DNA from 3 places in the Kocuria sp. WN036 genome. Region 1 is predicted to be linked to each of the others. Evidence: riboswitches for the same ligand, from Rfam matches in the RefSeq annotation. Region 1 holds a riboswitch; each other region holds the start of a gene.

Region 1 (9,709 bases):
GTGCCCCGAGCACCCCGGCCTGCGCGTCGGCTGGGAGGACGCGCTCCTTCTCCCGCCTCCCGCCGCCCCGGCGCGACCGCTCGAGCAGGACGGGCCGACACGTCGCCCAGGAGAGCGGGGCGCCCCGGCCGGGCGGGAGCAGGAGGAGTGGGAGGGGCCGGCCGCGGAGTCGGAGGATCCGGACGGACGGGCCGAGCGGCAGGACGAGCTGGGCGGGTCGGCGGAGGAGCCGGGGGCGCCGGCGGGGCCGCCGCGGATCCTCGCCGCAGTGCGGCGGCCGGCCGGTCCCTGCCCGGCGGAGCGGCTCGCCCCGGTGCTCGCCGCCCTGCTGGACGCCCTGGTGCACCGGACGGGCGCAGCGGTCACGCTCCTGGCATGCGGCGGCGCCCCGGCCGACGAGGAGTTCGCGGCGGACGTGGCCGCGCTGCTGCCGGACGACGTCCACCGGGTGCGTGCGGCTCCGGGAGAGGCCGGCACGGAGGCGCTCCGGGCGGACTGGGTCCTGACCACCTGCTCCCGCGGTGCGGCCCTCGGCCTCGCGGCGCGGGCCGTCGTCCTCCCGGTGGGCCCGGACAAATATTCCACGGACGACATGAACGGCGTGCTGAGCCGCTGGGGGCTGGAAGGTGCCGTCGTTCCCCTGGCGGCGCTGCTCACCCCCGGCGACGTGGCGTGGGACACCCGCGCGGCCGTCCAGCAGTGGGCGGCGGAGGCCGTGGAGCACCGGGGGGCGGTGCGCGCCGCGCTGGCGGACGCCGAGCCGGCGGTCCGGGAAGCGGCGGCCCGGTGGTGGGACGACGTGGCCGGGGCGCTCCGCGGGCAGGAGGCCCGGCCCGCGGTGGGAACGGTGGCGGCGCCGCGCGGGGTCGGTGCCCCGGTGGTGCGTGCCCTCCGCCGCCGGTACACCGTTCCCGCGGTGCCGCCCGAACGGCCCACCGTCGCGGTCCTGCTGCGGCACCACGGCGCCCCGGCGCGCCTGGGCCGGGCCGTCGACGACCTCCTGGCGCAGACGTTCACCGACTGGCGACTGGTCCTCGTGGACGACGGCGGGAACCCCGCCGAGGTGGACGCGGTCCTGGCGCCGCGCCGGGACGAGCTCGCGGGGCGCGCGACGGTCCTCCACCACCGCAGGGCCCTCGGTGCCGCGGCGGCCGCCAACCGTGGGCTGCGGGCAGGGGAGTCTGAACTCGTCGTCCTGCACGACGGCTCGGAGCCCTGGTCGCCCGAGCTCCTGCAGCGCGCCGTGGCGCACCTCGAGGATCCCCTCGTGACCGACGACGGGGTCGTGGTGCCAACCGAGAATCCGCCCGGGACCGGCCGAGACGTACCGGCCGGTCGGCCGGGACGGAATCTCGTGCCGACGGACCGGGAGGCCCTCACCCTCACCGACGTGCTGGACGGCGACCGCACCGCGGTCGACGCGCCGTTCCTGTACCGGCGCGCGGTGCACGGGGTGCTGGGCGACTACGACGAGACCATCGGCGCCGCGGAGCGCTGGGAGTTCGTGCTCCGCTTCCTGGAGACGTTCACCGTGGGCCTGCTCCCCGCGCGCCCGACCGCCCGGCGGGACCGGACCGACGGGCGCGCCTTGGCGCGGGGCGAGGCGGCGGTGCGCGAGCGCCATCTCAGGCAGTGGAGCGCGGAGAACGGGATCGGCCTGCCGCTCTACCTGCGGCGGGCCGCGGCGGAGGAGGCCGGCGCCCTGCACCGGAGGCTGGACGCCGCCGAGGAGCTCGCGCACGAGCTCCTGGAAGTGGTCCGCGCCCAGACCCGGCAGATCGAACGGCTCGAGCAGGTCGTGGCGGAGAAGGGCTTCCTCGCCTTCTGGCGGCGTGCGTGGCGGGCCCTGCGCGGAGGATGAGCGGCCCGCTCCGGCCCGCTCCGGCCCGCTCCGGCGCGGCCGGTCGGCAGGTTGCTTTCCAGTTCTCCCGTCCGTGTGACATGCTTCACCCTTGGGCGCGTCCGGGACGTGCGAATTCCGTCCCGGACGCGCCCTTCGCGCAGTGTCCGCACCAGATGAGGAGTCGGGGCATGGGATGGCTTGATCGGCAGCACTCGGTGGCACCACCGGGATTCAACCGCTGGCTCATACCGCCGGCCGCCCTCGCGGTGCACCTGTGCATCGGTCAGGCCTACGCCACCAGCGTGTACAAGAACGCGCTGGTGGCGCACTTCGACGCGAGCCTGACCCAGATCGGCATCATCTTCTCCATCGCCATCGTCATGCTGGGCCTGTCCGCCGCCGTCTTCGGGACGTGGGTGGACACCGGCGGGCCGCGCAGGGCCATGTTCACTGCGGCGCTGCTGTGGTCCGGCGGGTTCCTGGTCGGCGCGCTCGGCATCTTCACCGAGCAGCTCTGGCTCGTCTACCTGGGCTACGGGGTCATCGGCGGCATCGGCCTGGGCATCGGCTACATCTCGCCCGTCTCCACGCTGATCAAGTGGTTCCCCGACCGCCCCGGGCTCGCCACGGGCATGGCGATCATGGGCTTCGGCGGCGGCGCGCTGATCGCCAGCCCCCTCTCCGCGGCCCTGCTCAACTTCTACGACCCGAACTCCGGCACCGAGGGCTGGGTGGCGAGCGGGAACGCCGTCGGCAAGCTGTTCCTGACCCTCGCGGTCGTCTATCTCGCCTACATGCTCTTCGGCGCGTTCACGATCAAGGTTCCGGCGGAGGACTGGAAGCCCGAGGGGTTCGAGCCCTCGAAGGTCGAGTCGAAGGCCCTCGTCACCAAGAACCACGTCTCGGCCCGCAACGCCATCCGCACCCGGCAGTTCTGGCTGGTGTGGATCGTGCTGTTCTGCAACGTGACGGCCGGCATCGGCATCCTCGAGCAGGCAGCCCCCATGATCCAGGACTTCTTCCGCCAGGCGGACGGCGCCTCCCTCGTGACGGCCGCCGTGGCCGGCGGTTTCGTGGGCCTGCTGTCCATCGGCAACATGGGCGGGCGCTTCGTGTGGTCCACCACCTCGGACGTGCTGGGCCGCAAGCGCATCTACATGGTCTACCTCGGTGTCGGGGCGGTCCTCTACACCGTGCTGGCGCTGTTTGGCTCAACCTCCACGCTGCTGTTCGTGCTGCTGGCCTTCGTCATCATCTCGTTCTACGGCGGCGGCTTCGCCACGGTGCCGGCCTATCTGCGGGACCTCTTCGGGACCTTCCAGGTGGGGGCCATCCACGGCCGCCTGCTCACGGCGTGGGCCGCCGCGGGCATCGCCGGGCCCCTCATCGTCAACGCGTTCCTCGACGCCCAGGGCACCCCCGGGGAGCTCACAGCGCAGGCGTACCAGCCGGCGCTGCTGACCATGGTCGGCCTGCTGGTCGTCGGCTTCGTCGCCAACCTCCTGGTCAAGCCCGTGGACGCCAAGTACCACGAGCCCGAGCGCCGGACCGCGGCGTCCGGCGCCGAGGCCTCCGGGGAGGCCGGCACCGAGTCCCCGCGCACGTCCGACACCGAGCTCTCCCCGAAGGAGGCATGACATGAGCCGTGCACGACTGGCACTGGGCTGGGTCCTCGTCGGGGTCCCGCTCGCCTACGGAGTGACGATGACCCTCACGCGGGTGACCGCGCTGTTCGTCTGACCGGCCGGACAGGACACAGGCGGGTCGCGGTCCGAAGCTCCCCTACAGCCTGCGCCGACCGGTCCGTGACGTGCTGACCGACCGTCCCGGGGTGCCGGGGTCGTCCGCCGCAACAGACGCCGCAGCACGTCACTGAGCGCCGCCGGGTCGCGGCAGCCCCAGGTGCCCGCGCAGCGTGGACGAGGTGTACCGGGTGCGGAAGAGTCCGCGGCGCTGGAGGACGGGGACCACGTGGTCCACGAAGTCGTCGAGGGAGTCCGGCAGCCGGGGCGGCATGAGGTTGAAGCCGTCGGCCGCGCCCGAGCGGAACCAGCGCTCCATCCGGTCCGCGACGGCCTCCGGGGTGCCGACCACCGTGCAGTGCCCGCCCCCGGCGGCCAGCCGGCCCAGTAGCTGCCGCACCGTGGGCCGCTCGACCGCCACGATCCGCAGGATCGTGGCGTACCGGCCCTGCGGCCCGGTGAAGCCCTCGAGCGGCGGCAGCTCCGGGACCGGGGCGTCCAGCTCCCAGGCGCTGCAGTCCTGCTGGACGAACGCGGACAGCTGGGCCAGGGACTGCTCCGAGGGCAGCAGGGCGTCCACCTCCGCCTGCTTGGCCCGGGCCTCCTCCTCGGTGGAGCCCACGTAGGCGACCAGGCCCGGCATGACGGCCACGCCCTCCGGGTCCCGTCCGGCCGCGGCGACGCGCCGCCTCAGATCGGCGCGGTACTCCCGCGCGCTCTCGAGGTCGTAGGCCACGGCGTAGACCCCTTCGGCGTGCCGGGCGGCCAGCTCCCGGCCCGGCCCGGAGGCGCCCGCCTGGAACAGGACCGGACGCCCCTGGGGCGGGCGCGGCACGGTCAGCGGGCCGTCCACGCGGAAGTGCTCGCCGGCGTGGTCGATCCGGCGCACCCGCTCGGGATCGGCATGCAGGCCCTGCCGGTCGCCGATCAGGGCGTCGTCGGACCACGAGTCCCACAGCCGACGGGTCACGTCGATGAACTCTGCCGCCCGCGCGTAGCGCTGGGCGTGCGGTGGCATTCCCGGGAGACCGTGGTTGCGCGCCTCGGCGTCGAACATGGAGGTGACCACGTTCCAGCCGGCCCGCCCGCGGCTGATGTGGTCGAGCGAGGCCAGCAGGCGGGCGGCGTGGAACGGCGTCCAGAAGGTCGTCGAGACCGTGCTGACCAGCCCTATCCGCTCCGTGGCCCGCGCCATCGCGGACAGGGCCGTGAGCGGTTCGAGGAACCACCGGGGTCCGTCCGCCACGTCACCGGCGCTGTGCCCGTCGGCGAAGAACACGGCGTCGAGGAGGCCGCGCTCGGCGGTGCGGGCGAGGCGCTCCCAGTGGGCGATGTCCCCGAGCCGCTCCAGCGGGGAGTCCGGGTGCCGCCAGGCCGCCTGGTGGTGGCCCGCGCCGAAGAGGAAGGCGTTGAGGTGCAGCTGTCGCGGCGCGGTCACGGCGGCCCCCATCAGTCGAGGACCAGCCCGCCGTCGACCACCAGGTTCTGCCCGGTGACCGAGCGCGCCCACGGCGAGGCGAAGAACAGCAGGGCGTCGGCGAACTCGGCCGGGGTGGTGACCCGGCCCAGGGGCGTGGCGGAGGCGATGTGGTCGAAGACCTCGTCCGGGGTGGCGGCGCTCGCGTCGGTGGTGCGCAGCAGACCTCCGGAGACCATGTTGACCGTGACGTCGTGCGCGCCGAGGTCCTTGGCGAGGGTGCGGGTCAGGGACAGCAGCGCGGCCTTCGCCGCCGTGTAGTCGTGGTACGGGACCACGGGGTTCTGGAACAGGTTGGTGCCGACGTTGACGACCCGGCCGAAACCCCGTTCCCGCATGCCGGGCAGGGCCTGCTGCACGGTGTTGAGCGCCCCGCGGACGCTGCCGGCGAACTGGGCGTGGAACTCCTCCCAGCGGATGTCCTCCGCGGAGGAGCGGGCGTCGCCGTTGAAGGAGAAGTCCGCCAGCGCGTTGTTGACCACGGTGGTGACGGGGGAGCCGAAGTGCTCCCGGGCCGCGCGGAGCATGTCTGCGACCTGCTGCGCGTCGGTGACGTCGGCAGCCAGCGCCACCGCCCGCTCGTGGCCGTACCGGTCGACGAGCTCCTCCGCGGCCGTCCGGGACGCGCGGTAGTTGACCACGACCCTCGCGCCCTGGGCGGCGAAGGCCTCGACGACGCTGCGGCCCAGCCCTCGTGCTCCGCCGGTGACGAGGACGATCTGTTCTGCGATCTGCATGGGTCTCCCCGGGGTCAGGGCGAGGAGACGCGGGCCGGCCACGGCCGGTCCCGGCAGGACATCCCTTCGCCAGTCCTAACTGGATCAGGTTCGACGGGTGTCATCTCAGCCGGCTCGTCGTGCGGCGCCGGCACCCCGTGTCACTGCGGACGAGTATAAGCACCGGCCCCGCAGCCCGGCCCGTTCTTCTCGCGGCGGCGGGTCACACCGGGCCGCGGTCGTCCCCGGGGGCGTCGTCGTCGGACTGCCCGGCGTGGCCGAGGAAACCGCGCAGCAGCGCGGCCGTGCCCTCCAGGTGGGCGAGGGAGGCGGCCCGGGCGGCGGGGGCGTCGCCGGCCAGGACGGCGTCGGTGAGCTCGCGGTGCTGACGGTCGGAGTGCTCGAGGTTGACCGGAAGCACGGGGATCCGGTCCAGCAGGTCGCTGGCCCGCGAGCGCACCTCCGCGACGGCGCGGACCAGGCTGGGACAGCCGCCCAGCTCGGCCACCGCGATGTGGAAGCGTGCGTCGGCGGGGCGGTAGTCCTCCGGGGCGCTCTCCTCGACCTGCCGCAGGCACGCGAGCAGGTGCTCCCGGGCGGCCGCGCTGAGGGACGCCGCCGCGGCCAGCTCCGCCGCGGCGGGCTCGACCACGGCGCGGAACACGAGCACGTCCTCGACGTCCGCGGGGTCCACCGGGGGGAGGGCCTCGTCCGGCAGGGCGGTGCGACCGGTCACGAAGGTCCCGCCGTACCGGCCCCGGACCACCTCCAGGACCCCGGCGACCTGGAGCTCGTGCAGGGCCTCCCGGAGCGTGGCGCGGGAGATGCCGAGCATCGCCGCGGTCTCCCGCTCGGGCGGGAGCCGCTCGCCCCGGCGGAACAGGCCGAGCCGGATCGAGTCGAGGATCCGCTCCACGGCCTCCTCGAAGGCGTTGCCCTGGCGCACGGGCCGGATGCGGGGGTGCTGGACGGGATCGCTCACGGTGGCGCTCCTCCCTGCGGTGCGACGTGCGCCCATGGTGTCACGGTCCCCGGGGACCGCCTCCGGCGGGGCCCCGCCCACCGCTCCGGGCGGGGCCACGAGCAGCAGCGGCGCGCCGCCCGGTCCGGACGGCGCGCCGCTGCCTCCGGCCGGGACGGCCGGCCGAGGCCCTAGTGGGTGAGGTCCATGGCGACCACGCCCACCGCGATGATCAGGGCGGCGGAGACGAGGAAGCCCGCCGTGATGGCGATGAGGGCCCAGGAGCGGGCGGGGCCGGGGCGGTCAGTGGTTGAGGACGTGGTCTGGTTCATGCCCACCATTCTGCGGCATCCGGGGGGCCGGCTCCACCGCGACGCGGTCCGTGCCCGGCCCGGCGGCCGCCCGGCCGCGCCCCGCGGGGTCTTGACGGGGCACGGGGCAGCCCACAGACTGTGACCACTCGCGCCAAACGTCTGTTTTCAGACCTTTGTGGAATCCCGGAGGGATCGTCCCATGCCCGAATCCCCAGCACAGCCCACCCGCACCGACGAGTACTTCCAGCACCGCCAGCTCCGCTCCGGCGCCGCCGGGTGGGTTCTGCTCGCGGGCCTGGGCATCGCCTACGTCATCTCCGGGGACTTCTCCGGCTGGAACATCGGGCTCTCCGAGGGCGGGTGGGGTGGGCTGCTCATCGCCTTCGTGCTCATGGGCCTCATGTACACCTGCATGGTCTTCGGCCTCGCCGAGCTCTCCTCGACCCTCCCCACGGCCGGCGCCGGGTACGGCTTCGCCCGCCGGGCGCTCGGCCCCCTCGGCGGCTTCGCCACCGGGATGGCCGTGCTCATCGAGTACGCCGTGGCCCCGGCGGCGATCGCCACGTTCATCGGCGGCTACATCGAGGCGCTGGGCCTGTTCGGGATCACCAACTCCTGGCCCGTGTACCTCGTGACCTACCTGGTGTTCATGGGCATCCACATGTACGGGGTGGGCGAGGCGCTCAAGCTGATGTTCGGGATCACCGTGGTCGCGGTCCTCGCGCTGGGGGTGACCGTCGTCGCGCTCGTGCCGCACTTCGACGCCGCCAACCTCTTCGACATCGTCCCGAACGACGCCGCGGGGGCGAGCGCGTTCCTGCCCATGGGCTACGCGGGGGCGATGGCGGCCCTGGTCTACGGGATCTGGTTCTTCCTGGCGATCGAGGGCGTGCCGCTGGCCGCCGAGGAGACCGCCGACCCCCGCCGGGACATGCCGCGCGGGATCATCGTGGCCATGGCCTTCCTGCTGGTCTCGGGTGCGCTCATGCTGGTCCTGGTGCCCGGGGCGGCCGGGTCGGAGGCGATGAGCACCTCGGACAACCCGCTGCCGGAGGCCATCCGCACGGTCGCCGGGGCGGACAGCGCGATGGCGAACATCGTCAACTACGCGGGCCTGGCCGGGCTGGTCGCGAGCTTCTTCTCCATCATGTTCGCCTACTCCCGGCAGCTGTTCGCGCTCTCCCGGGCGGGGTACCTGCCCCGGTTCCTCTCGCTGACCGGCAAGCGCCGGACCCCGTGGGTCGCCCTCATCGTGCCCGGCACCGTGGGCTTCGTGCTCGCGGCCGTGACGGGCGACGGCGGACTGCTCATCAACATCGCGGTCTTCGGCGCCACCGTCTCCTACGTGCTGCTGAACCTCTCCCACATCGTGCTGCGGCTGCGCGAGCCGGACCTCCCGCGCGGCTACCGCACCCCGGGCGGCGTGGTCACCACCGGCATCGCCCTGGTGCTGGCGCTCGTGGCCGTGGTCGCCACGTTCCTGGTCGACGTGCTCGCCGCGTCCATCACCGCGCTCGTGTTCGTCGTCTTCCTCGCCTACTACTGGTTCTACAGCCGCCACCGCCTCGTGGGCCACGCCCCCGAGGAGGAGTTCGCGCAGATCCGCACCGCCGAGGCGGACCTGCACTGACCCCGTCCCGCCCGACTCCCCGCCCAGCGACCCCAGCACCCCAGCGTTCCCAGCGATTCCAGCGACGAAGGACCGGACCCATGACCCAGACTCCTCAGCACCCGCGCAACGACCGGATGCTCACCGTCGAGCAGCTGCGGCAGCACGTGGCCGACGGGCTCGTGGACACCGTGGTCCTGGCCTTCACCGACATGCAGGGCCGGCTCCAGGGCAAGCTCAACCACGCGCAGTTCTTCCTCGACTCGGTGCTCGACGAGGGCGCCGAGGGCTGCAACTACCTGCTGGCCGTGGACACGGAGATGAACACCGTGGGCGGGTACTCGATCAGCAGCTGGTCCTCCGGGTACGGGGACATGGAGTTCGCTTGTGATCTCGACACGATCCGGCTGATGCCGCACAACCCCGGCCAGGTCCTCATCCAGTGCGACCTCACCGGCCACGGCGGGCAGCCCATCCCGATGTCCCCGCGGTCCATGCTGCGCCGCCAGCTCGACCGCGCCCGGGACATGGGCTTCACCATGGTCACCGGCACCGAGCTGGAGTTCTGCGTCTACAACACGAGCTACGAGGACGCCTGGGACGCCGGCTACCGCAACCTGGTCCCGGCCAACCAGTACAACGTGGACTACTCCGTGCTGGGCTCCCAGCGGGTCGAGCCGCTGCTGCGGGAGATCCGCAACGCCATGTACGCGGCCGGGCTGACCGTGGAGTCCGCGAAGGGCGAGTGCAACCTGGGCCAGCACGAGATCGCGTTCCGCTACGACGAGGGCATGGTCACCGCGGACAACCACGTGGTCTACAAGCTGGCCTCGAAGCAGATCGCCCACCAGCAGGGGAAGTCCATCACCTTCATGGCCAAGCCCAACGAGCGCGAGGGCAGCTCCTGCCACATCCACATGTCCCTGCGCGGACCGGACGGCGAACTGGTCTTCTGGGACCGCGAGCGGAACGCCCGGTCCCGCACCTACGAGCACTTCATCGCCGGGGTGCTGCGGACCATGCGCGAGTTCACCCTGTTCTACGCCC
Region 2 (9,709 bases), on a different contig from region 1:
GTCTTCGAGGTCGTCACCCGGCTGCTGTTCCACACGTTCATGATGGTCTCGCTCTACCTGCTGATCGCCGGGCACAACGACCCCGGCGGAGGGTTCGCGGGCGGCCTCATGGCCGGCCTCGCCCTGACCGTGCGCTACCTCGCGGGCGGGCGCTACGAGCTGGAGCTGGCCACGCCGATCAACGCGGGCACGATGCTCGGGACGGGCCTGGCGCTCGCCGCGCTCTACGCCGTCACCCCGGTGTTCTTCGGCGGGTCGGTGATGCAGAGCTACACCTTCGAGGCCGAGCTGCCGCTCTTCGGGGCGGAGAAGTTCGTGACCGCCCTGATCTTCGACATCGCGGTCTACCTCATCGTGGTGGGGCTCATCCTGGACATCCTGCGCTCCCTCGGCGGCCGGATCGACCAGCGGATCGAGGAGGACGCGGTCCGCCGGCGGCGGCGCACCCCGGGGCGCGGCACACGCATCCGCGTCACACGGCAGCGGAAGGTGGCCGCCGGCGCCCCCGCGGGAGCGACCGCGGCGGCCTCCGCGACCTCGCCGACCGCGATCGCCCGGATCCGCACCGACGGAGGGAACGAGCAGCGATGACCGTGAACCTGACCCTGCTGGTCGTGATGGGCGTGCTCTACGCCGTGGGCGTGTACCTGCTGCTCGAGCGCTCGCTCACCCGCGTGCTGCTCGGGCTGATGCTGCTGACCAACGGCACGAACCTGCTGATCCTGCACGCCGGCGGGGCCGCCGGCTCCGCGCCCCTGTACGAGGGGTCGATCGCCGCGGAGGACTACAGCGACCCGCTGCCCCAGGCCCTCATCCTCACCGCCATCGTGATCTCCCTCGCGGTCACCGCGTTCCTGCTGGGCATGATCTACCGGTCCTGGGTCCTCGGGCGCCGGGACGAGATCCAGGACGACGTCGAGGACCGGCGCGTGGCGCGGCAGTCCTCCTACGACATGGAGGACGACGCCGACGTCCCCGCCGACACCACGGAGTTCGACGACGCCCCGCGGCCCCAGGACCCCGGTGAGTCCCTGGAGACCCCGGGCGTGCGCGGCGTCGACGAGTGGGGAGGGAGGCGGTGACCGTCAACTTCGCCCAGCTGGCCCCCCTGGCCGTCATCATCCCGTTCCTCGGCGCGGCCCTGAGCCTGCTGCTCCTGCGGCGCAACGCCCTCCAGCGGACCGTGGCCATCGGCTCGCTCGTGCTCACCCTCGCGGTCGAGGCGCTCATCCTCGGCACCACGTGGAACCTCGGCCCGCAGGCCGTCCACCTCGGCGGCTGGGAGGCGCCCTGGGGCATCGTCATGGTCGTGGACCAGCTCTCGTCCCTGATGCTCGTGGTCTCCACGGTCGTCTCCCTCGCCGTGCTCGTCTACGCGAGCGGGCAGGGCGTGGCCGACGGCGACGAGGAGGGGCCGATCTCGATCTTCCACCCCTCCTTCCTGATCCTCGTGGCGGGGGTCTCCAACGCCTTCCTCGCCGGGGACCTGTTCAACCTCTACGTGGGCTTCGAGATCCTGCTGACCGCGTCCTACGTGCTCATGACGATGGGCGGGACCGTGCAGCGGATCCGCACCGGCGTGACCTACGTGGTGGTCTCGGTGATCTCCTCCGTGCTGTTCCTGATCACCATCGCGATGATCTACGCGGCCACGGGCACCATCAACATGGCCGATCTCTCGGTCAAGCTCGAGGGCCTGCCGGTGGGGACGCAGATGCAGCTGCACCTGATGCTGCTCATCGCGTTCGGCATCAAGGCCGCGGTCTTCCCGCTGTCCTTCTGGCTCCCGGACTCCTACCCGACCGCCTCCGCGCCCGTGACGGCCGTGTTCGCCGGCCTGCTGACCAAGGTGGGCGTGTACTCGATCATCCGCACCGAGACCGTGCTCTTCCCCGGGGAGCGGCTCGACGACCTCCTGATGTGGGTCGCGCTGCTCACCATGGTGGTCGGCATCCTGGGCGCGCTCGCGCAGATCGACATCAAGCGCATGCTGTCCTTCACCCTGATCAGCCACATCGGGTACATGATCTTCGGGGTGGCCGTGGGCACCCAGGAGGCGCTCTCCGCCACGGTCTACTACGTGGCCCACCACATCGTGATCCAGACGAGCCTGTTCCTCGTGGCCGGGCTGATCGAGCGCCGCGGCGGGTCCACCAACGTGGACCGGCTGGCCGGGATGGCCAAGATCTCGCCGCTGCTCGCGCTGCTCTACCTCGTGCCCGCGCTCAATCTCGGCGGGATCCCGCCGTTCTCCGGCTTCCTGGGCAAGACCGGTCTGCTGCAGGCCGGCGTGGACCAGGGCGACGGGCTGGCCTACGCCCTCGTCGCCGGCTCCGTGGCGGTGTCCCTCCTGACCCTGCTCGCCATGATCCGGGTGTGGAACCGCGTGTTCCTGCGCGCCCCGGAGGACGCGGAGTACCCGGACCCCATCCTGCTGGCCCCGGTGCCCGCCGGCTCCCGGTTCCTGCTGACCTCGGGTGCCGTCGACGACCAGGCGGGCCGCTTCGCGGGCAAGGGCGACGTGCGCCTGATGTCCCCCTCGATGCTCGGCGGCGCCTCGGCCCTCGTCGCCGCGGGGGTGGCCCTGACCGTGTTCGCCGGGCCGCTGTTCCAGCTCGCGGACAACGCCGCGGAGAACCTCGTCCGCCCCGAGCGCTACGTCGAGGCCGTGCTGGACCCCGCGTCCGCGCCGCGGCCCGTCGTGGAGGAGGCCCCGTGACCCGCCCCAAGAATTCCCTGCTCGTCGAGCTGCCGCTGCTGGTGTGGCTCGTGGTGGTGTGGGGCGCCCTCTGGGGCGACTTCGGCCCCGGCAACCTGCTGGTCGGACTGGTCCTGGCCCTGCTCGTCACCTGGGTGCTCTACCTGCCGCCCGTCCAGCTGTCCGGCCGGTTCAACCCGTTCCAGTTCGCCCTCTTCGCCGTGACGTTCGTGTGGCAGGTCGCCAAGGCGAGCTTCGAGGTGATGCTCATTGCGATCCTCGTGGGCCCGCGCGCGCGCAACGCCGTGGTCGGCGTCCAGCTGCGCACGCGCTCCGACCTGCTCCTGACGGCCACCGGCCACACCATGACCCTGATCCCGGGCTCGCTCGTGGTGGAGGTGGACCGGGCCTCCGGCACGCTGTACTTCCACGCGCTCAACGTCCGCAGCGCTCATGAGGCCGAGGACTTCCGCCGGTCCGCCCTCCGGGTGGAGGCGGCCTGGATCCGGATCATGGGCACCCCGGAGGAGCTCGCCGCCCTGCGGGCCGAGCGGGGCGGCGGACGGGCCTCCGGCACGGACCGGCCGGACAGCGCCGCGCTCAGCTCGCCGATCACCGCGAGCCTGCAGATCGTGGGCCGCCGCCGGGACGAGGTGCCCACCGGGTCCCCGGCGGACGCCCCGGGATCCACCCCCACCGACACCCACGAGGAGGACCACCCGTGATGCAGATCGCTGTGGCCGTCGCGGCCGTGCTGCTCAGCGCGGCCGCCGCGGGCACCCTCTACCGCCTCGCCAAGGGCCCCTCCCTGCTGGACCGTGTGGTGGCCACGGACGTGCTGCTGGCCATCGTCGCGGCCGCCCTCGCCGTGGACATGGCCTACCACGGCCACCTCAACAACCTGATCCTCATGGTGATCGTCTCGCTGGTCGGGTTCATCGGCTCCGTGACGGTGGCGCGCTTCGCCACCCAGACCGCCGAGCACGGGCGGTGAGCGCCGTGCTGGACACTGTCCTGGACGCCGCCGCGGCCGTGTGCCTCGTGGTCGGCGCGCTCATGTCCCTCGCCGCAGGGATCGGCCTGGTCCGCTTCCCGGACCTCCTGACGCGCATGCACGCCGGCACCAAGCCCCAGGTCTTCGGGCTGCTCCTCATGCTCACGGCAGTCGCCCTCGAGAACCGCGAACCCGTCATGATCCCGCTCATCGCCCTCGGCTGGATCTTCCAGCTGCTCACCGTGCCCGTCTCGGCGCACATGGTGGGACGCTCGACGTACCGCACCAAGCACCTGAACCGGACCACGCTGACCCAGGACGACCTGCAGAAGGTCCTCAACCGCGCCGCGGAGGGCGGGGCGGAGGGCTCCGCGGAGGGCGTCGCCGCGGGACCGCCGGTGCCGAGCCCGGACGGCCGGCGGGCGGACGGACAGCAGACTGACGGATCGCCGGGGACGCGTTAGGCTGGGCAGGATCGACAGGGCGCACCCGCGTCCCCCTCGGACGACAAGGAGCAGCACTCCATGAACACCAAGGTCCTCGAACTCGTGGGCACCGGCCTCTCGCTCGGCGGCGTGGCGCTCTCGCACAAGGTGCTCGGCGCGGCGTGGACGCGCATCACCGGCGACCCGCCCCCCGCCAAGAACCCGGACCCGGACGAGGCCTGGACGGGCATCATCATCTGGTCGCTCGTCACCGGTCTCGTGGGCACCGTCATCAAGGTCGGCATCTCCCGCCAGATCGCGAAGATGGAGAACAGGCCGCGGACGAACCCCAAGGCCTCGAGCCAGGCCGAGGTCTGAGGCCCGGCGAGCACCTCGCTCAGGGGCCCGTCCGGCCGGACACCGCACCGGTGTCCGGCCGGACGGGCCCCTGCGTCGTTCACCGGCCGTGCGCCGGCAGTGCACGGGGCGGGCGGGGGAGGGGTAGACTCGGTGCCACTGAACGACAGGGGAGCGCCCCGCCGGTGAGACCGGCGCGGCGCTGAGAGTGCGGATCGCCGCAGACCCTCGAACCTGCTCCGGTTAGCACCGGCGAAGGGAGTCGAGCATCTCAGGGGTGCTTCCCCGGGAACGCGCCACCGGCGCGGCCCGCGGAACCCCGTCCCCTCCTGGCACCGACGGCTCGCTGAGCCCAGGAGGAATCCACCGTGAACACCACCACCCACCGCCCCGCCCGCCGCCCCGGCACGTCCCGCGCGTCGTCCTGGCGCGTCGTCGACATCGTCGTGGCCGCCGTCCTCGCCGCCGTGTGCGCGGTCGTCTTCTGGGCGTGGTCGAACCTGCTCTACCCCGTGGTCGGCACGGCCGCGGTCGCCTACCCGCCCGCCGTAGGGCTGATCGCCGGCGGCTGGCTCGTGGCCGGCGTGCTCGGCGGGCTGATCATCCGCAAGCCCGGCGCCGCGCTGTTCTGCGAGCTGCTCGCCGCCGTGATCGAGAGCTTCCTGGGCACCCACTTCGGTCTGCTGGTCGTGCTCTCCGGTCTCGTCCAGGGCATCGGCGCGGAACTGGCCTTCGCCGCCTTCCGGTACCGCCGGTTCGACGCCCTCGTGGCGGCCGTGGCGGGCGCCGTGAGCGGGATCTTCCTCGGCGTCCACGAGAACATCGTCTACAACTACGAGTGGGCGCTGAGCCACCAGGTGGTCTACGTGGTCCTGACGGCCGTCTCCGGGGCGGTGCTCGCGGGCCTGCTGATGCAGGCCGTGGTGCGGGCCCTCGCGGCCACCGGCGTGCTGCAGGGCCTCGCGTCGGGGCGGGCCGTGCGGCGATGACGGCTCCCACGACCCCGGACCCCGTGGTGCCCGCCGGCCGCGGGGCCCGGGTCGAGGCCCGCGGCTTCGGCTGGCACCACCCCGGGCGGGACGCGGCGGCGCTGCGCGGCCTGGACCTCGTGGTCGAGCCGGGGGAGCGCGTGCTCCTGCTGGGACCCAGCGGGGCGGGCAAGTCCACCCTCCTGCACGCCCTGGCGGGAGTCCTCCACGACGACGACGGGCAGTCCGCCTCCGGCGAGCTGCTGCTCGACGGCATGCCGCCGGAGCAGGCGCGCGGCCGGGCCGGGCTCGTGCAGCAGGACCCCGAGTCCCAGGTGGTGCTGTCCCGGATCGGGGACGACACCGCCTTCGGCCTCGAGAACCTCGCGGTGCCCCGGGAGCAGATCTGGCCGCGGGTGCGCGCGGCGCTCGACGACGTGGGGCTGGACCTCCCCCTCGACCACTCCACCGCGGCCCTGTCCGGCGGGCAGAAGCAGCGCCTGGCGCTCGCGGGCGCCGTGGCCATGAGCCCCGGGCTGCTGCTGCTCGACGAGCCGACCGCCAACCTGGACCCCGCCGGCGTGCGGCAGGTCCGCGACGCGGTGGTGTCCTGCCTCGACCGCAGCGGCGCCACGCTCGTGGTCGTGGAGCACCGTGTCGCCGTGTGGGCCGAGGTCGTGGACCGCGTCGTCGTGCTCGGCCGGGACGGGGGCATCACCCACGACGGCGCCCCGGGCCGGGTGCTCGGCGCCGCGGCCGACGAGCTCAGCGGCGCGGGGGTGTGGGTGCCCGGCCGGGTGCCGGCCACGCGTGCGCCCGCTCGCCCCGCCGCGGGGCCCGGTGCCGGTTCCGCCGGGGGTCCCGCCGGAACCCGGGCCGCCGGCTCCGGGACGGACGGCGCACCGCTGTTGAGCGCCACCGGTCTGGGCGTCTCGCGCAGCCAGCCCTCGGCGCGGCAGCTGCGCGCCCGGCGGCGGGCGCGGCGGCGCGGCCGCCCGCTGGACGACGCCGCCGCGGGCCGGGACCTCCCCACGGCGGTGGCCGACGTGGAGCTGACCCTGCGCCGCGGCCGCGCGCTCGCCCTGACCTGGCCGAACGGCGCCGGCAAGTCCACGCTCGCGCTGACGCTGGCAGGTCTGCTCGCCCCCGTGCGCGGCACCGTGCGGGCCCACCCGGTCCTCGACCGAGGCGCGGGCCCCGACCCGCTCGAGTGGAGCGGCCGGGAGCTCGTGGCCCGTGTGGGGACGGTCTTCCAGGAGCCCGAGCACCAGTTCCTGCGGGCCACCGTGCGGGCCGAGCTCGAGCTCGGCCCCCGGCTGGCCGGCACGCCGGTGGCCGAGCGGGAGCGCCGCACGGACGAACTGCTCCGCCGGCTGCGGCTCTCGCACCTGGCCGACGCCAACCCGTTCACCCTCTCCGGGGGCGAGAAGCGGCGGCTGTCCGTGGCCACGGTGCTCGCCACGGACCCGGACCTGCTGGTGCTCGACGAGCCGACGTTCGGTCAGGACGCCCTGACGTGGGCGGAGCTCGTGGACCTGCTCGTGGAGCTCGTCGACGCCGGCACGTCGGTCCTCGCCGTGACCCACGACGAGGACTTCGTGCGGGCGCTCGGCGCCGAGGTGCTGGCGCTGGGCACCCCGAGCGAGCGGGGCCGCGCCGCTCGCACGGCACCGGCGGCGGAAGGGGCGCCGGCCGTTCCTGCCGTGCGGTCCGCGGCCGCGGCCGGGAGTGCCACGGCCGCTCCGGCGGCGCCGGGCGCCGGCGCGGTGCGGGTCGTCCCCGCCCGGCGGGAGCCCGTCCGGTGAGCGCCGCAGCGATCGCGCCGTCGGCCCGGACCTCCCTGCTGGGGCGCACGAATGCGGTGGTCAAGCTGGCCGGGGCGCTGCTGCTGACCGTGGTGCTGCTGCTCAGCGCGGACCCCGTGACGTCGGGGACCGTGCTGCTGGGCGAGGTGCTGCTGCTGGCGCTGGCCGGTCAGCGCCCGCTCGCGCTGCTGCGCCGGGCGTGGCCGGTGGTCGTGGCGGCGCTCGTGAGCGGGTGGGGCACGGCCCTGCTCGCCGAGGACACCGGGCCGGTGCTGCTCGACCTGGGGGTCACCGGGATCTCGTCCGGCTCGGTGGCCGCGGGGGCGGCGATCGCTCTGCGCGGGCTGGCACTGGCGCTGCCCGGGCTGATGCTGGTGCTCACCACGGATCCCACGGACCTCGCCGACGGCCTCGCCCAGACGCTGCGCCTGCCGGCCCGCTTCGTGCTCGCGTCCCTGGCCGCGCTGCGGCTGGTGGGGGTGATGGTCTCCGAGTGGGCCACCCTGGCGATGGCGCGGCGGGCGCGCGGGACGGGGTCCGGGCACGGTCCGGTGGGCGCGCTGCGGGAGTTCGGCGGCCAGGCCTTCACACTGCTGGTGCAGTCCCTGCGACGGGCCACCCGGCTGTCGGTCACCATGGAGGCCCGCGGCTTCGGTGCGGGTCCGCGCACGTGGGCCCGCGTCCCGGGGTACTCCTGGCGGGACGCGGCGGTCCTCACGGGCTGTGCGGCGGCCGCCGCGGCGGGCCCGGCGGTGTCCGTCCTGCTCGGGACGCACCGGTTCATCTGGGCCTGAGCGAAGGATCAGGCCTGCTGGACCCAGCTCGTGACGAGCCTCGTCAGGTCCGGGTCCACCGGCAGCGGCTGGTGGTCGAGCCGGCGCACCGGCACCGCGAGCCGGACGCTGGAAACCAGCCACACGGCGTCGGCTTCCATGAGGTCCGCCGGGTACAGGGGCCCGTAGCCGAGCTCCCAGCCGTCCCGGCGGGCGGCGGCGAAGATCTTGGCCTGCGTGGTGCCCGGCAGGATCCCGTGCGAGGGCTCCGGCGTCAGCAGGGTGCGGCGGCCGGCGCGCACCCGGGCGCAGACCACGGAGGACGTCGCGCCCTCCAGGATCCTGCGCCCCTCCGTGGTGAAGACCGCCTCGTCCGCGCCGAGGGAGCGGGCGTGGCGCAGGGCGGCCATGTTGATCGCGTAGGAGAGCGTCTTGGCCCCGGGGAGCAGCCACGGGTACCCGGCGTCCTGGGCGGGGTCGTGGCCGCGCGGCAGCAGCACCGCGGTCACGCCGTCCCGGCGCTGCCGGAACGTCGTCTCCGGCACGGGGCTCACCACGATCCAGGACCACGGGCCGTCCGCCGGGGTGCCGCGGCTGATCACCACCTTGACGGCGTGCTCGGCCCCCAGACCGCCGTCCCCGCCGGGGGCGGCGTGGGCGAGCGCCAGCTCCACCGCCCCGCGCACGTCCCGCGCCGACGGCACGGGCAGCTGCGCCAGCCGCGCGGAGGCCGACAGCCGCTGGTGGTGGGCCTCGAACTTCTGCACGAGCCCGTCGACGGCGCGCATGGTCTCGAAGACACCGTCACCGCGGGTGAGCCCCTGGTCGTCGATCCGCACGAGCGGGACGGACGGATCGGCGAGGACGCCCTCCGGGTGGGCGGCGTCGAGGACGACGACGGTGCTGGTCACGGATCCTCCTGTCGGTGCGGCCGCGGGGCTCAGCAGACCGGGCCGGGGTGCAGGATGTCCACCTGTTCCCAGACGTGGTCCTCCGCCAGGTAGGCGTCCTCCTGGGCGGCCCAGCGGTCCCAGTGCTCGGCGTAGTAGGAGCCGTCACGGCTCAGCGCGCGGTCGTAGCGCAGGGCGGTGGGCAGCTCGACCCACACGGAGACGTCCAGCAGCTCCCGGGCCTCGGCGCTGCACGCGCCGACGCCCTCCAGGATCACGACCTCCGCCACACGGGTCAGCCGCGGGGTCCCCGGGGAGCCGGTGACCCAGTCCCAGGCGCTCCACTCGGCGTCCCGGCCCTGGTCGAGGGGCGTGAGGACCTCGTCCACGTAGGTGCGGCGGCCGGGGCCGAGCCCGTCCCAGCCCGGGTAGAGGTCCTCGAGGTGGAAGAGCGTCACGTCCCGCACCGGGCGCAGCACCGCGGCGAGCTGCTCGGCGAGGCTGGTCTTGCCGGCCCCCGAACGCCCGTCGATGCCGATGAGGTAGGGGCGGCGGGTGGGGGAGGGGAGCAGCCGCGCCAGGTTGGTGCCGGCGGGGTGGGCCGCCGCGAGCGCCGGATCCAGCTCGAGCTCGATGTCGATCACGCGCGCCCGGCGTCCTGCGCGGATCCCCGGTCGGCGCCGAGCTCCCGGGCGACGGCGCGGACCACGCCCGGAACGGCGGCGTCGATCATGCCCCAGGTGGACTCGAAGTCCTCGGGGCCCCCGTACCAGGGGTCGTAGATCCCCAGGTCGCCGTG
Region 3 (9,709 bases), on a different contig from region 1:
GAGGCCGCGCGGACGGCGTTCGCGACGATCGCCGCCGCCACCCACCACGAGGAGGCGGCCGCGGACGAGCCGGAGCGCGCCGAGGAGGCCGCCCAGCCGGCGGAGTCCCGGCCCGAGGGCTCGGGGCGCTCCCGGAAGAAGCGCCGCGGCAAGCGCAGCCGCGGACGTGGCCAGGGCGGGGACACCGCCGCCGAGCAGCAGCCGGAGGAGGGGGAGGACACCGCCCCCGCCGCCCCGGAGCAGCTCCCCGCCGAGGGGGCGCCGGGCGAGCAGGGCTCGCGCCTGACCATCAACGGCGAGGTCATCGAGCTGCCGCAGGGCCACGCCGTGGTCGTCGAGCCCGCCGAGGCCCGGCCGCTGAGCCTGGACTCCCTCGCGGAGGTCTTCGGGCAGCGGGGACCGGACGCCGGCTCCGCCGCCCCGGAGGCCGCCGCCGAGGCGGTCACCGGTGCGGATGACGCCGCGGAGGGGGCCACCGCCGCGGCGGAGGCCCCGGCCCAGGAGAGCACGGCCCAGGAGAGCACGGCCCAGGAGAGCACGGCACAGGAGCGCACGGAGCGGCAGGCGCCCGCTCCCGCCGCGGCGGTCGCCGCGGAGCAGGCGGACGTCGAGCCCGTGCGGCCCCGGCGGCGCTCCCGGCGGGCCTCGGCCCCGGCGGCGCGGCCCGGCGAGGCCGAGGTGACCGCCGGCCGGGCGGCCGCCGCGGAGGGCGCCCGGCACGAGGCGAAGACCGTCGCCCAGCGCGCCCCGGAGGAGTCCTCCCGCCGGGCGCCGACCGTCGTCGGCGTCGGCGTCAAGGCCGAGGACCTCACCAGCGGCCGGCCCGCCGACCGGGGCTGACCCGCCCCGCCGAGCAGCACCACGGAGGACCCCGACCGGCACGGTCGGGGTCCTCCGTCGTCGCGGACCGTCACGGACCGTCCCGGCCTGCCCGCCCTCCGTGCGGCGGCGTACCGTGGTGCGCACCACAGCACACCCGGGGCCGCCGTCCCGTCCGCCGGGAGAGCGGCCGCCCGCTCCAGGGAGCATCGCCATGACCAGTGCAGACACCATCCGCACCACCGGCACGGAACTGTTCGTCCACCGGGATCCGTCGGCCGTGGACCGTCACTACACGGAGGACTTCGTCCAGCACTCGCCGCTCGCGCCGGACGGGCGCGAGGGTCTCAGGCAGTTCGTGCAGAGCATGCCCGAGGACTTCCGCGTGGACATGGTCCGGATGCTCGACGACCACGGGACGGTGGCCGTCCACTCGGTGTACGAAGGGCTCGGTCCGGAGCCGCTGGTCGGCTTCGACGTCTTCCGGGTGGAGGACGGACGGATCGCCGAGCACTGGGACGTCTTCGAGGCCCTGCGCACGGGCCCCGACGGCGCCCGCCCCCAGCTCGACGGTCCCGTCGCGGTCACGGACCACGAGCGGACGCAGGGCAACAAGCGCATCGCCGCCGAGTGGGTCGAGGCCGCCCTCGTCGGGGGCGACCGCCACGCCGTCCAGGACCACCTGAGCCCCCGGGGCTGCATCGAGCACACCGGCGGCACGCCGGACGGCCCGCAGCCCGCGTACCAGCGGCTGCGCCGCGTGGTCGGCGAGGGGAACTTCGTGCTGACCGTCGCGGAGGCCGTTCCCGGAGGGAACAGCGACGGGGGATCCACCGGAACGGTCGCCTGCTACGACCTCTGGCGCCTCGACGACGGCCGGATCGTGGAGCACTGGGGCGTCTCGCAGCCGGTGCCCGAGCGGATGGCGCACGCCAACGGCATGTTCTGATCCCGTGCGGGGTCCGTGCCGGCTCCCGCACGACGACTAGACTGGCAGGACACCAGACACGGGGTGCCGCACGAGCGGCTGAGAACACACCCGTCGAACCTGATCTAGCCAGTACTAGCGAAGGGATGTCGCAGATGCGCGATGCCGTACCCCCGTCCGACCGCACACCAGGACCCGGGAGGCCGCTGCCGCCGGACCCCGCGCTCGCCGAGGACGCCGCCGCGGCCCTGGCGGACCTGCGCGCCGCGGCGCCGCTGGTGCAGTGCATCACCAACGCCGTGGTCACCAACTTCACCGCCAACGTGCTGCTCGCCGTGGGCGCGTCCCCGGCGATGACCGACATCCAGGGCGAGGGCGGGGTCTTCGCGGAGCTCGCCGACGGCCTCCTCGTCAACACCGGCACGCCCACCGCCGAGCAGCGCGGCGCCGCCTATGAGGCCGTCGGGGCCCGGCGCCGCGCGGGCCGGGCCTGGGTCCTGGACCCGGTGGCGGTGGGTGCCCTGCCCGTGCGCACGGCGCTGGCCCGCGACCTGCTCGGGTTCGAGCCGGCGATCGTGCGCGGCAACGCCTCCGAGGTCATCGCCCTCGCCGGCGGCGCCGGCGGCCGCGGCACGGACGCGACCCACGGCGTCGACGCGGCCCGGGACGCCGCCGCTGCGCTCGCCGAGCGGGCCGGCTCGGCGGTGGCCGTGTCCGGGCCCGTGGACCTCGTGCGCTCCCCGGACGGCACGGTGGTCCGGGTGCCGCACGGCACGCCCCTGCTGACCCGCATCACCGGCGGCGGGTGCGCCCTGGGTGCCCTCATGGCGGCGTTCACCGCCGTGCGCACGGACCCGGCCGCCGCGGCGGTGGCCGCCACCACGGTGTACACCCTCGCGGCCGAGGACGCGGCCGCCGACTCCGCCGGGCCCGGCTCCTTCGCCGTGGCGCTGCTGGACCGGCTGCACGCCGTCACCCCGGAGGGGATCGCCGCCCGGGCGGAGCTCGTGCGCGAGGAGGTCGCCCGGTGAGCCCGAGCCTCGACCCCGCGGCCCTGTCCCTGCACCTGGTGACGGACACCGCCCTGAGCGCTCCCCGGGCGGTCCCGGACGTCGTGGCCGCCGCCGTGCGCGGCGGAGCCACCATGGTCCAGGTGCGGGAGAAGGACGCCCCGGTCCGCGAGCTCGTCGCCCTGCTGACGGCCGTCGCCGAGCGCGTGGGCCGGGAGGTGCCCGTGCTCGTGGACGACCGCGCCGACGTGTACCTCGCCGCCCGCGCGGCCGGCGCCCCCGTGGCCGGCGTGCACGTGGGCCAGTCGGACCTGCCCGTGGCGCTCGCCCGGGAGATCTGCGGCCCGCACGCCGTGCTCGGCCTCAGCGCCGCCACGGCGGAGGAGCTCGATGCTGCCGCCGCGCTGCCGGCCGGGACGGTCGACTACCTGGGCGTCGGGGCGGTGCGGGCGACCCGCACCAAGCCCGACCACCCCGAGCCGCTGGGCGTCGAGGGCTTCGCCCGCGCCGCGGCCCGCACGGCCCTGCCCTGCCTGGCCATCGGCGGGGTGCGGGTCGAGGACGCCCCCGGCCTGCGCGCCGCCGGCGCCGCGGGGCTGGCCGTGGTCTCCGGGATCTGCGCCGACCCGGACCCCGCCGCCGCGGCCGCTCGCTACCTGCGGGCCTTCACCGCCGTGCCCGCCGGGGAGGTGGCCCCGTGACCGCCCGCGTGCCCCGCGTCCTGGCCATCGCCGGCACCGACCCCACGGGCGGCGCCGGCCAGCACGCGGACCTCAAGTCGATCGCCGCGATGGGCGGCTACGGGATGAGCGCCGTCACCGCCGTCGTCGTCCAGAACACCGTGGGCGTGCGCGACATCCACGTCCCGCCGGTCGAGTTCCTCTCGGCACAGCTGGACGCGGTCGCCGAGGACGTCGAGATCGACGCCGTCAAGATCGGGATGCTCGGGTCCGTGCCGGTCATCGAGGCCGTCACCCGGTGGCTCGGGACCCACCGGCCGCCGGTCGTGGTCCTGGACCCCGTCATGGTCGCGACCTCCGGGGGCCGCCTGCTGGAGCGCGAGGCCGAGGACGCCCTGCGCGCGATGCTCGGCCTCGCCGACCTGATCACCCCGAACCTGCAGGAGCTCGCCGTGCTCGCCGGGGAGGACACGGCGTCGTCGTGGGACGAGGCCCTCGCGCAGGGCCACCGCGTGGCCCGCGCCCACGGCACCCTGGTGCTCGTCAAGGGCGGGCACCTCACGGGGGACCGGACGCCCGACGCGCTCGTGGGCCCGGACGCCCCCGAGCCCCTCGTGGCCTTCGACGGCGCCCGCGTGCCCACCGAGAACTCCCACGGCACCGGCTGCTCCCTCTCCTCGGCCCTGGCCACCCTCCAGGCCCGGCACGGGGACTGGCCCCGGAGCCTGCGGATCGCCCGGAACTGGCTGCGCGGGGCCCTCGAGGCCGCCGGGGACCTCGAGGTCGGCCACGGCAGCGGGCCCGTCCACCACTTCCACCACGTCCAGGACGCCCTCGAGAGCTGGGGCACGGCGCCGGAGCGGTTCACCGACGAGCTGTGGGAGGCCTCCGCGGCCGTGCGGCGGGAGATCGAGGAGCTGGAGTTCGTCCGCCTCCTCGGCGACGGCCGGCTCGAGCCGGACCGCTTCCTCGCCTACCTCGACCAGGACCTGCAGTACCTCGACGGCTACAGCCGGGCGCTGGCCCTGCTGGCCGCCAGGGCGCCCGACGAGGAGCAGCGGCTGTTCTTCGCCGCCGGCGCCGTGTCCTGCACCGAGACCGAGGCGCAGCTGCACCGGGCCCGGCTGCGGCACGCCGGGGACGGCGGAGCCCGGGCCGGCAGTGCCCGGGACGGCCTCGGCGAGGTGACGCGGCGCTACACCACGTTCCTGCTCGCGGCCACCGCCGCCGAGCCCTACCCGGTGGGCCTGGCCGCCGTGCTGCCGTGCTACTGGGTCTACGCGGACGTGGGCCGCCACCTGAACGAGCTCGCCGCGGCCGACGGGACCGACGGGCACCCCTACGCGGACTGGCTGGCCACGTACGCGGACGAGGGATTCCAGGAGGCCACCCGCACGGCCCGCCGGCTGCTCGACGACGCCGCCCGCGCGGCCCCTGCGGACGTCCGGGCGAGGATGCGGGAGGTGTTCCTGGAGGCCTGCGCGCTCGAGCGGGACTTCTTCGCCGCGCCGGTGGCGGAGCGCCGGTTGGCGGGCGCTGACCGGATCGAGTAGTCTTGATCTTCGGTGCCCTGCCGGTGCGCGCGTGTAAAAACTCGACACCCCACCTGGCGGCACATGCGGGTGCAGTTCCTGAATTGCGGCGAACCTGCGCTGACCTCGGCCTAGTCCCACGGGCCGGTCACCGTCAGCTCGTCTCAACGTCGTTGGTCCTGACAGGTATGCGCTCGACCCACACTGTTTACACATGACGTCGAGAGAAGTGAGTTCCCAAGTGGTGTACGCGATTGTCCGCGCTGGCGGCCGCCAGGAAAAGGTTTCCGTCGGAGACCTCGTTACCCTTGACCGCGTCGCCGGCGGAGCAGGCAGCACCATCGAGCTCCCTGCCCTGCTGCTGGTCGACGGGGACAAGATCACCTCGGATGCCCAGACCCTGGCGAGCGTCAAGGTCACGGCCGAGATCGTCGAGAACCTCCGCGGTCCCAAGATCTCCATCCAGAAGTTCAAGAACAAGACCGGCTACAAGAAGCGCCAGGGCTTCCGTGCCGAGCTGACCACCGTGAAGGTGACCGGCATCGACGCCTGACCGGCCCGGTCCCCGTCCAAACTCCACCAGCCAGTAAAGACCCGAAGGTAGGCACACCTCATGGCACACAAGAAGGGCGCGAGCTCCACTCGCAACGGTCGCGACTCCAACGCGCAGTACCTCGGCGTGAAGCGCTTCGGCGGCCAGACCGTCAACGCCGGCGAGATCCTCGTCCGGCAGCGCGGCACGCACTTCCACCCCGGCCTCAACGTCGGCCGCGGTGGCGACGACACCCTGTTCGCCCTGGCCGCCGGTCAGGTCGAGTTCGGCACCCGCCGGGGCCGCAAGGTCGTCAACATCCAGGCTGCCGCAGAGTAGTCCACAGGGCCGGCGCTGCCGGCCCCGGTGCGGGTCACGACCCGCACCACCCATGTTTGGTCTGTAGAGGGTGGGTGCGTCCAGCGCCCGCCCTCTACAGTCTTAACGTGGCCCGTCCGTTCTTGAACCAGAGGAGTTCCCCGTGGCCAGTTTCGTCGACCGCGTCGTCCTGCACGTCTCCGGCGGCTCCGGCGGGCACGGCTGCGTGTCCATCCGCCGCGAGAAGTTCAAGCCGCTCGGCGGGCCGGACGGCGGCAACGGGGGGGACGGCGGCAGCGTGGTGCTGCGCGTGGACGGCCAGACCACCACGCTGCTGAACTACCACCACGCCCCGCACCAGTCCGCCCCCAACGGCGGACCCGGAAAGGGCGACCTCCGCCACGGGCACAAGGGCGAGGACCTCGTGCTGTCCGTCCCCGACGGCACCGTGGTCAAGGACCAGGACGGCAACGTCCTGGCCGACCTCGTGGGCCAGGGCTCCGAGTTCGTGGCCGCCCCCGGCGGGCAGGGCGGGCTGGGCAACGCCGCGCTGGCCTCGGTCAAGCGGAAGGCCCCCGGCTTCGCGCTCCTCGGCACGCCGGGCTCGGCCCGGGACGTGGTCCTGGAGCTGAAGTCCATCGCCGACATCGCCCTGGTCGGCTACCCCTCCGCCGGCAAGTCCAGCCTGATCGCCGCGATCAGCGCCGCCCGCCCCAAGATCGCCGACTACCCGTTCACCACGCTCGTCCCGAACCTCGGCGTGGTGGAGGCCGGGGACGTGCGCTACACCGTGGCGGACGTCCCGGGCCTGATCCCCGGCGCCTCCGAGGGCAAGGGCCTGGGGCTGGAGTTCCTCCGCCACGTTGAGCGCTGCGCCGCGCTCGTGCACGTCCTCGACTGTGCGACCCTCGAGCCCGGGCGGGACCCGGTCTCCGACCTCGAGACGATCGAGGCGGAGCTCGCCGGCTACGCCGTCGACGGCGACCTCGACGGCGGCCAGGCGGTGCCGCTCAACGACCGGCCCCGGCTCGTGGTGCTGAACAAGATCGACGTCCTCGAGGCCCGGGAGCTCGCCGAGTTCGTGCGGCCCGAGCTCGAGTCCCGCGGCTACCGCGTGTTCGAGATCTCCACCGCCTCCCACGAGGGGCTGCGGCAGCTGACCTTCGCCATGGGCGAGGTCGTGCAGGAGGCCCGGGCGACCCGCCCCGCCCCGGCGGAGGCCCCGCGGGTCGTGCTGCGACCCAAGGGGGTGCGCGGACCCGAGTTCACCATCACCCGGGAGGAGCGCAACCTCGAGCCGCTGTGGCACGTGCGCGGCGACAAGCCCGACCGGTGGATCCTGCAGACCGACTTCAACAACGAGGAGGCCGTCGGCTACCTCGCCGACCGGCTCGCGAAGCTCGGTGTCGAGACGGAGCTGTTCAAGCAGGGCGCCCGGCCCGGCGACGCCGTGCTCATCGGCCCCGAGGACGACGGCGTGGTCTTCGACTGGGAGCCCACGATGGTCGGCGGCGCCGAGCTGCTGGCCGGGCCCCGCGGCACCGACCTGCGCTTCGCGGACATCGACCGTCCCACCCGCGAGCAGAAGCGCCAGCAGTACCAGGACCGCAAGGGCGCCAAGGCCGCCGCCCGCGCCGAGCTCGAGGCCGAGCGCTCCGCCGGGGTGTGGACCGAGTCGGTCGACGCCCGGCGCGGCGAGGCCCCGGCCGGCACCGACGACTGAGCCCGCCTGCGGGGCGGACGGCGGCCGCACGTGCCGGGAGCCCCCAGGCCACCACCCGACGACCGACCCGACACACCGACTGACCCGACACACCGACGACGCCCACCGGACGAGGGAGACGCCCAGGATGAACGAGCAGACGAACGAGATCGACGTCGAGCAGCTCGAGGAGGTCGCGGAGAAGTCCGCGGTCCAGCTCAGCAGCGAGAACCGCGGCAAGAACCGGCGCAGCCCCATCGAGCGCCGCGAGGACATCCCGCGCGCCCACCGCGTGGTGGTCAAGGTCGGCTCGTCCTCGCTGACGTCCATCGAGAGCTCGATCGACGAGCAGGCCGTGCGGATGATCGTCGACGCCCTCGGCGAGACGAAGGCCCGCGGCATCGAGCTCGTGTTCGTGTCCTCGGGCGCCATCACGGCCGGCCTGGCGCCCCTGGGGCTGTCCCGGCGGCCGAAGAACCTGGCCGGCAAGCAGGCGGCCGCGGCCGTGGGCCAGGGCCTGCTCATGGGCCGCTACATCGAGTCCTTCGCCCGCTACGGCGTCACGGTGGGCCAGGTGCTGGTCACCGCCGAGGACCTGATGCGGCGCAGCCACTACAAGAACACCCACCGCCAGATCGAACGGCTCCTGGACTTCGGCGTGCTGCCCATCGTCAACGAGAACGACGCCGTGTCCAGCCAGGAGATCAAGTTCGGCGACAACGACCGGATCGCCGCCCTGATCGCCCACCTGATCAAGGCCGACGTCCTGCTGCTGCTCTCCGACGTCGACGCCCTCTACACCATGGACCCCCGCAAGGGCGGGGAGCGGATCCCGGTGGTGAACGACCCCATCAAGGACCTCGAGGGCGTGCAGATCGGGTCGGTCGGCCGCGCCGGCGTCGGCTCCGGCGGCATGGTCACCAAGGTCCAGGCGGCCCGGATCGCCGCGGCCTCGGGCATCCCCGCGCTCGTCACCTCGGCCCAGAACATCACCCACGCCCTGGACGGCGAGGACGTCGGCACCTGGTTCGCGACCTCCGGCGGGCGGCGCAACGTCCGGCTGCTGTGGCTGGCCCACCTCGCGGACATCAAGGGCTCCCTGACCCTCGACCCTGGCGCCGTCGAGGCGATCCGCGACCGCAACTCGCTGCTGGCCGCCGGGGTCACCGGCGTGTCCGGGACCTTCGAGGCGGGGGAGCCCGTCTCGCTGCGGGACGAGGAGGGCAAGGAGATCGCCCACGGGCTCAGCAACTACTCCTCGGACGAGATCCCGCCGATGCTCGGCAAGTCCACCTCCGTGCTGGCGGAGGAGCTCGGGGACGACTACAGCCGGGAGCTCGTGCACGTGGACAACCTCGTGGTCCTGCGCGCCCGCGGCGCACGGACTAAACTGAAGAAATGACTTCCGCCGCACACGATTCCGTGACCACCGACGAAGCCACCCGCACGACCGGCAAGGCGGTCGTGACCGACACCGGCGTCATCGCCACCTTCGGGGAGGACCCCGTCGCCGGCGTCGCCGCGATGGCCGACGACGCCCGGGACTCCGCCCGCGTCCTGGGCCGCGCCACCCGGGCCTGGAAGGACCGGGCGCTGCTCGCCATCGCCGACCGCATCGAGCGCAAGCAGGACGTGGTGCTCGCCGCGAACGCCAAGGACCTCGAGCGCGGCCGCGTGAACGGGACCTCCACCGCCCTCCTGGACCGGCTCAAGCTGGACGCCGAGCGGATCACCGGCCTGGCCGAGAGCCTGCGCGAGCTCGCCGCGCTGCCCGACCCCGTGGGCGGGTTCGTCCGCGGCAGCACCCTGCCCAACGGCCTGCGGATGCGCCAGGTGCGCGTGCCGATGGGCGTGGTCGGCGCCATCTACGAGGCCCGCCCCAACGTCACCGTGGACATCGCCGGGATCGCCCTGAAGTCCGGCAACGCGGTGCTGCTGCGCGGCGGCTCGGCCGCGGAGGAGTCCAACCGGGCCCTCGTGGGCGTCATCCGGGACTCCCTGGCCGACGTGAAGCTGCCCGTGGACTGCGTCCAGAGCGTCGACGAGTACGGCCGCGAGGGCGCGAACGCGCTCATGGCGGCCCGCGGGAAGGTCGACGTCCTCATCCCGCGCGGCGGGCACGGTCTGATCCAGTCCGTCGTCCAGAACGCCAAGGTCCCCGTCATCGAGACCGGCGAGGGCAACGTCC

Evidence for each region. A riboswitch is a leader RNA that binds a small molecule or an ion and turns the genes downstream of it on or off. The one in region 1 is predicted to bind thiamine pyrophosphate.
Region 2: it holds a riboswitch for thiamine pyrophosphate, as region 1 does, so the genes downstream of both, CK505_RS04550 (ECF transporter S component) here and CK505_RS00945 (3-oxoacyl-ACP reductase) in region 1, are expected to answer to the same signal.
Region 3: it holds a riboswitch for thiamine pyrophosphate, as region 1 does, so the genes downstream of both, thiM (hydroxyethylthiazole kinase) here and CK505_RS00945 (3-oxoacyl-ACP reductase) in region 1, are expected to answer to the same signal.

What each region holds. Positions count from the first base shown of each region.
Region 1 is NZ_NSKF01000001.1:197,972-207,680, reverse strand. It holds gene CK505_RS00960 (glycosyltransferase) at 1-1,861, shown strand, start outside; gene CK505_RS00955 (OFA family MFS transporter) at 2,032-3,480, shown strand; gene CK505_RS00950 (LLM class flavin-dependent oxidoreductase) at 3,713-5,035, opposite strand; gene CK505_RS00945 (3-oxoacyl-ACP reductase) at 5,035-5,799, opposite strand; TPP riboswitch at 5,844-5,947, opposite strand; gene CK505_RS00940 (FadR/GntR family transcriptional regulator) at 6,002-6,760, opposite strand; gene CK505_RS18335 (hypothetical protein) at 6,931-7,071, opposite strand; gene eat (ethanolamine permease) at 7,253-8,683, shown strand; gene CK505_RS00930 (glutamine synthetase family protein) at 8,764-9,709, shown strand, end outside.
Region 2 is NZ_NSKF01000004.1:91,511-101,219, forward strand. It holds gene CK505_RS04515 (Na+/H+ antiporter subunit A) at 1-591, shown strand, start outside; gene CK505_RS04520 (Na(+)/H(+) antiporter subunit C) at 588-1,082, shown strand; gene CK505_RS04525 (Na+/H+ antiporter subunit D) at 1,079-2,719, shown strand; gene CK505_RS04530 (Na+/H+ antiporter subunit E) at 2,716-3,423, shown strand; gene CK505_RS04535 (monovalent cation/H+ antiporter complex subunit F) at 3,420-3,692, shown strand; gene mnhG (monovalent cation/H(+) antiporter subunit G) at 3,698-4,156, shown strand; gene CK505_RS04545 (DUF4235 domain-containing protein) at 4,217-4,495, shown strand; TPP riboswitch at 4,633-4,752, shown strand; gene CK505_RS04550 (ECF transporter S component) at 4,843-5,463, shown strand; gene CK505_RS04555 (ABC transporter ATP-binding protein) at 5,460-7,247, shown strand; gene CK505_RS04560 (energy-coupling factor transporter transmembrane protein EcfT) at 7,244-8,041, shown strand; gene CK505_RS04565 (aminotransferase class IV) at 8,050-8,931, opposite strand; gene CK505_RS04570 (uridine kinase) at 8,961-9,554, opposite strand; gene CK505_RS04575 (low molecular weight protein-tyrosine-phosphatase) at 9,551-9,709, opposite strand, start outside.
Region 3 is NZ_NSKF01000006.1:56,620-66,328, reverse strand. It holds gene CK505_RS05815 (Rne/Rng family ribonuclease) at 1-840, shown strand, start outside; gene CK505_RS05810 (nuclear transport factor 2 family protein) at 1,034-1,768, shown strand; TPP riboswitch at 1,818-1,911, shown strand; gene thiM (hydroxyethylthiazole kinase) at 1,903-2,778, shown strand; gene thiE (thiamine phosphate synthase) at 2,775-3,458, shown strand; gene CK505_RS05795 (bifunctional hydroxymethylpyrimidine kinase/phosphomethylpyrimidine kinase) at 3,455-4,990, shown strand; gene rplU (50S ribosomal protein L21) at 5,211-5,522, shown strand; gene rpmA (50S ribosomal protein L27) at 5,583-5,840, shown strand; gene obgE (GTPase ObgE) at 5,983-7,542, shown strand; gene proB (glutamate 5-kinase) at 7,670-8,923, shown strand; gene CK505_RS05770 (glutamate-5-semialdehyde dehydrogenase) at 8,920-9,709, shown strand, end outside.